Regions from separate parts of the Shewanella yunxiaonensis genome, predicted to be linked through region 1. Evidence: predicted binding sites of a transcription regulator. Region 1 holds the regulator's gene; the other holds the start of a gene.
The links. Region 1 encodes LexA, which represses DNA repair genes until DNA is damaged. Its sites were predicted from a motif close to TACTGTATNNNNATACAGTA; they were not measured.

Region 1 (3,210 bases):
TGACAACCTAGCGGCGTTTGGTTACTTCCTCATAGTGATGGCCGTGCTATGGTTGGTGATACTGGGATGGGCACGCCGTTCATTTTCCCTAATCCGCGCCGGAGCCATGACATTTGTTGGTTGGATGTTGTTTGCTACCTGGGGTTATCAGCTATTAGATTCAGTTCGTACACCCAAAGCGGTGTTGCAGCATACGGCTGAAGTCATAGGTAACGACGCCCAACTCGGTTTGCTCCATTTTAAAGAGCAGTTCATTTTGTTTTCACCGCTCGACATTACGCATTTCAGTTATCTGGCACCGCTATCTGAGCAAGAACGTAACGCCTGGCGTTGGATGCTACAGGGTGATAAACGTTATTTGCTGCTACCTGGTGATGACAAATTGCAGTGTTTTGATATGTCGAAAGGGCAAAATATGGGCACAGCTCATCGTATCGATTGGTACTTGTTGGGCGCGGACGCGTTGCTGCCGACATGCCCTGAACCTGAGCGCGTTGAGATTTATCATACTGAGCGTCCGGGGAAATGGATGGCAGAATAAGTGGACTATCAGTGAGATGACAGGCAATAAAAAACCGCAGTGACATCTGCGGTTTTTTATTGCTGTATGAGGAATCAAATTAATAGGTGCGGTTAATGCACGGCCTGCAATCGGGGAAGTGGAGTTGCATTATCCGCACAGGAACTGGTTTCTAGCACAATTCCCATGGCCCGTGCACTTTTGGCAACAAGCTGCAATCGACGTTTATCTTTGTGATCCAGCTGTTCGACCCAACTGATCACCGCACTGGAAGTGCCGCTGGTCAGTGCTTTTTCTGTGGCCCACAAGGCTTCAACTTCGTCGCGGGCGCGAACCTGCAATACGCGATCCATCCTCACTCCAGCCCGCGCGAGCAGTTCTTTGTAACCTATGGCATTCTCAGGATTAATCAGCACAATCCAGCGGCCCTGCTGACTTAATTGTGCCAATTGTGCACTCAGCTGCTGTAATTCCTGACGTCCATGACTGCGTGTCGTTAAATTGGCAATCCCCATTTGCTGCCAGGCGCTATCAGTCGGATAAATCGCTTCCTGCCATAACCCCGGATGTCTGGGGGCGTTACCCATCACAATGCTCATAGCCAGTCTCCATTACGAATTACGCCTACGGCCAGACCTTCAATGGTCAGTGGCTGACAGGTGAGGTCCACTCTAATCGGTTGATAATCATCATTTTCAGGATGTAGTAAAACGATGTTGCCTTTCTTTTCAAACCGCTTAACGGTGACATCATCTTCAACGCGGGCAACCACAACTTGTCCATTACGCGCTTCTTGCACTTTGTGCACGGCAAGCAGATCGCCTTCAAGAATGCCGATGTTTTTCATACTGTCACCGCGTACGCGTAACAGAAAATCAGCACTGGGATGAAACATGGCCGGATCCACCTGGTAATATTGCTCTACGTGTTGCTGCGCCAGAATAGGTTCACCAGCGGCTACCTGGCCAATTAGCGGCAAGCCGGTTTCTTCTTGAGCGGTTTCATCCATAGGTAATCGGATACCGCGGGAGGTGCCCGGCATGATTTCAATACACCCTTTTTTGGCCAGTGCTTTAAGGTGTTCTTCTGCCGCGTTTGCGCTTTTAAAGCCTAAACGACTGGCAATTTCGGCCCGTGTTGGCGGCATACCGGTCTCGGCAATATTGTGCTTAATCAGCTCCAGTATTTGCGCTTGTCGTGGTGTCAGTGGTCTCATATTGATTCCTGTTTTTTCATACAGTAACTGTTAGTATATACAGTATTTTTGATAGCGCAAGTATTAACCAGTTATCAGACTGTTGGCTAAGCCTTAGCGTATTCTGGTATTCTACGGGGTCATTGACCGAGGTTTAGATTCTAACAACACGATGTCCAAACAAGACTCAATCTGGCGCACATCGCTGCGTTGGCTGCAGCGGCAGCTGGTGCACACAGTGGTTGTGCCACAGGATCCATTCACTGACTTGAATCTGGATCCATCAAAACCAATGGCGTATGTGGTGAAAACCGAATCCCTCAGTGATATTGCTGCATTAGCAGATGTCACCGATAAGCTGGGATTGCCAAGTCCGTACGCTCCTCTCGTGGTGGGTGATGAACACTTGCCACGTGTGGTTTGCCTGGAAGGGGCTAAACCGCTGTTCGGGAGCCGCAAAGGTATACTGCCGTTTCTTAACAGCTTTACCCAACTGTTAAATCTGCATAAATCTGACCGTTCACTGGATATCCAGCTGGTGCCGGTAAGCCTTTATTGGGGACGTACCCCTGGCAAAGAAGACGACTCGATGCGCGCTGCGGTATTTGAGCGGGAGAACCCTACCTGGCTGCGTAAGTTTCTGATGATCCTTTTTCTTGGTCGTGACAACTTTGTGCAGTTTTCCAATGCGGTGTCATTGCGCTTCATGGCGGATGAACATGGCACCGACCAAGCGATTGCACACAAATTATCGCGGGTGGCTCGGGTACATTTCCGCCGTCAGCGTAAAGTGATGACCGGTCCGGTATTGCCCAATCGGCAGGCACTGTTTGCCGACCTGCTGCAGTCAGAAAATCTGATCAAGGCAATCAAAGAGGAAGCGGACAGCAAGAAGAGCACCGAAATAGAAGCGCGTTCTCAGGCCGAAGCTTATCTGGACGAAATCGCCGCTGACTATTCTGATAGTCTCATTCGCGTCTCCAAACGACTACTCACGCTGTTGTGGCACAAGCTCTATCGCGGGATTTCTATTCGAGGCGCGGAGCATGTGCGGCAACTGCATCATGATGGCCATGAAATTGTCTATGTACCGTGCCATCGTAGCCACATGGATTATCTGTTGCTGTCTTACCTGCTGTATTTCGAAGGCATGGTGCCACCGCATATTGCCGCAGGGATTAACCTCAATTTTTGGCCGGCCGGGCCGTTATTCCGACGGGGTGGGGCATTCTTCATTCGGCGGAGTTTCAATGGCAATAAGCTCTATACCGCCGTATTTAAAGAATATCTCGATCAACTGTTTGCTAAGGGCTACTCGGTAGAGTATTTCACCGAAGGTGGCCGTTCCCGCACTGGCAGATTGCTGTCACCTAAAACCGGGATGCTGGCGATGACGGTCAATTCTGTACTGCGTGGCATTGATCGGCCTGTAACCTTAGTCCCGGTTTATCTGGGCTATGACCATGTGATGGAAGTGGCGACCTATCTGAAAGAG
Region 2 (3,210 bases), 320 kb from region 1:
GATCACTTCCTGTCGGCGGTGGTTGCTGATCGCCACTGTTGTCACCGGCGTTCTGCCTGGTGGCAGTTCATCAATAATCGAGGTATCTAAATCCGCATAAGCAGTCATCGCCAGCGTTCTTGGGATCGGGGTGGCGGTCATGATCAGCTGATGTGGGTAATAACCCTGCATTGCCCCTTTTTCGCGCAGCCCAAGGCGCTGGTGTACGCCAAACCGATGTTGTTCATCGATAATGATCAACGCCAGCTTGTGAAACTGTACCTGTTCCTGAAAGATGGCATGTGTGCCGATGACCATCTGTGCGCTGCCGTCGGCAATCTCCTGCAACGATTGCTCGCGGAGCTTGCCTTTAAGTTTTCCGGCCAGCCAGCCGACTTTTAGTCCCAATGGCGTAAACCAATTGCTGAAATTAAGGGCGTGCTGCTCTGCCAACAACTCGGTTGGTGCCATCATTGCCACCTGATAGCCGTTTTCAATCGCCTGTAATGCTGCCATTGCCGCAACCAGCGTTTTACCTGAGCCCACATCGCCTTGCACCAGACGCATCATTGGCTGCGGTTTTTCGATATCACGGTTGATATCGGCTACAACGCGTTGCTGCGCGCTGGTGGGGTGAAATGGCAAACGCTTTAAAAATGGCCTAAGTAACTGTCCGGTCGCTGGCAACGACACTGCTTTATCCTGATTACTGCGCTGCCTTAGTTTCAACATGCTCAGGTTATGCGCCAGCAACTCTTCTTGTACCAGCCGTTGCTGCGCGGGATGTTGTCCTTGCATGAGGCGATAGATATCCACGTCGGCGGGCGGCCGGTGTAGCAGCCGTACCGCTGCTGCCAGACTCAGTTGATTGGGGCGCAGGGTTTCGGGGATCAGTTCCTGCAGTCCGCCCTCTTGTAACAACGCCAATGCCTGGCTGCTGAGCTTGATCCAGCTGGCTTGCTTCAGTCCTTCAGTGGTGGGGTAAATGGGGGTCAGACTTTCATTGAGGGCTGGTGGTTCTCCGGTCGCAAAGATTTTGTACTCGGGATGAATGATTTCTGCATGGTGACTGCCATGGCGTATCTCACCGTAAGCACGGATCATCAGCCCTTGTTGCATGGCGTTGCGTTGGGCCGCAGAAAAGTTGAAAAAGCGCAACGTCATAGTGCCGCTGGCATCGCGAACATTGCAGGTCAGCATGCGCTTACGGCCATTGATAATCTGGCTGGATTGGATTTCTGCTTCTATGGTGCCATAGTCGCCGGGATGTAGCTCTGCGATGGCATAGATACGGGTACGGTCTTCATAGCGCAGCGGCAGGTGGAACAGCAGATCCTGTACTGTGTGAATTCCCAGCTTTTCCAGCTTGCCGGCCATTTTGGCCGCAATGCCTTTGAGCTCGGTGATGGGAATAAGATCCAGTCTCTGCAAAACGTTAGCACCGGATTACTGTGAATTTATACATATATTATCAAAGATTACCCCTTTGACAATGTACTTATTTTCGCCAGCCACGACAAATACTAGTTGTTGTTGCCATTAGGCTGATGCGTGGCTCACCAGCCATGCCATATAACCCAGATATGCGAGCAAGAGCAGCATGCCATCACGGCGGCCGATGCGGTAACCGCGGTGCGCCAATGGCAGCAATACCACTGCCAGCGCCAGCATTACGCCAAAGTCCAGAATACTGAAGCCGGCCGCGCTAATCGGATGTACCAATGCGGTGATCCCCAGGATCCCCAGCAGGTTGAATAGGTTAGACCCGACCACATTACCAATGGCAATGTCACTTTGTCCTTTCATGGCTGCAACCATCGAGGTAACCAGTTCCGGCATACTGGTACCGATAGCGATGATTGTCAGACCGATCACGGCTTCGCTAATATCAAACGCACGGGCCAGATCTACCGCGCCGTTAACAAACAATACGCCACCGCCGACCAGGCATGCGATGCCAATAACAATAAGTAATATGGATAACAGCGGATTACGAGGTCCGGCTTCAAATTCTTCAGTGTCATCTGCGCCCGCGCTGTAATAGCTGTGCACCAGATAGGCCAGCAGCAAGAGTGACAATATTAAGCCATCGACTAGCCCGAGCAATCCATCAAGTAGCAGTAACCACACCAGTAGCGAGGCCCCAATCATCAGGGGAATGTCGCGGCGAACCATCTGAGATTGTACACCTACAGGCCGAATAAGTGCGGTTAGTCCTAGGATCAGACCGATGTTGGCAATGTTGGAGCCGATCACATTTCCCAAGGCAATGCCGGGACTGCCGGCCATTGCGGATTTAACACTGACCGCCAATTCAGGGGCACTGGTGCCGAAGGCGACGATGGTCAGGCCAATCACTAGCGGAGTAACGCCCAAGCGTAAGGCAATGGCACTGGCACCACGAACCAATGCCTCTGCTCCGAAAGTAAGGATCAGAAAACCACCGAGAATTGACAAAAAAATCAGCATGTTTATTACAGCTCACGAGTTGATTTGGCGAATGGCGCTGGAGTGTCAGCATAAGGAGTTTGCTTGGCAAAGCAAGGAATATTCGACAGAATATGTCAAAAAGACCCCGGCAAATGCCGGGATCGTGCGGATTGTCATGCTTTAAATTTCATCTTCCCAAACCACTACCGCACCGCGTACTTTCTCTGCCTTTGCGGTATAGCGCTGTTCCAGTACATGCCGTTTGATTTTTAGTGTCGGTGTTAACACGTCGTTTTCAATCGTCCAGGGTTCAGTAACCACAATCAATGCATCGACTGTTTCGTGGGATTCCAGATTCGGATTGATTGCATCAAGTGTGGTTTTAAGGGAGCTACGCACCTCTTCCCGTGGCTGCAGCATGGCTCCTTCAGACAGTTGTATCAAGGCGACCGGGTGCGGGAGTCCTGAGCCGATGACACACAGCAATTCTACGTGCGGGTCTTGTGCCAGCTTGCGCTCAATCGGCACTGGAGCGACGTATTTGCCTTTGGCGGTTTTGAAATTATCTTTCACCCTGCCGGTGATACTGACGCAGCCATCTTTATCGATTTCGCAGAGATCGCCGGTGCGGAAATAGCCCTCTTCGTCAAAGGCAGCAGCTGTTGCTTCTGGTGCTTTATAGTATTCCCGCATCAGCCCCGGACTTTTCACTAATAACTCACCGTCGGCGGAGCGTTTGATTTGACAGCCAACAATTGGCTTCCCAACGGTCCCGATTTTGCTGGCATCAAATGGATGATT

Region 2: the regulator LexA is predicted to act here: its motif matches at 1,427-1,446, upstream of recG (ATP-dependent DNA helicase RecG).

Annotation. Positions count from the first base shown of each region.
Region 1 is NZ_CP073587.1:64,169-67,378, forward strand. Features, by position in the region: gene KDN34_RS00305 (ArnT family glycosyltransferase) at 1-541, shown strand, start outside; gene KDN34_RS00310 (cell division inhibitor SulA) at 634-1,119, opposite strand; gene lexA (transcriptional repressor LexA) at 1,116-1,736, opposite strand; gene plsB (glycerol-3-phosphate 1-O-acyltransferase PlsB) at 1,888-3,210, shown strand, end outside.
Region 2 is NZ_CP073587.1:3,555,058-3,558,267, reverse strand. Features, by position in the region: gene recG (ATP-dependent DNA helicase RecG) at 1-1,410, opposite strand, end outside; gene KDN34_RS16235 (calcium/sodium antiporter) at 1,519-2,448, opposite strand; gene KDN34_RS16230 (AMP-binding protein) at 2,590-3,210, opposite strand, start outside.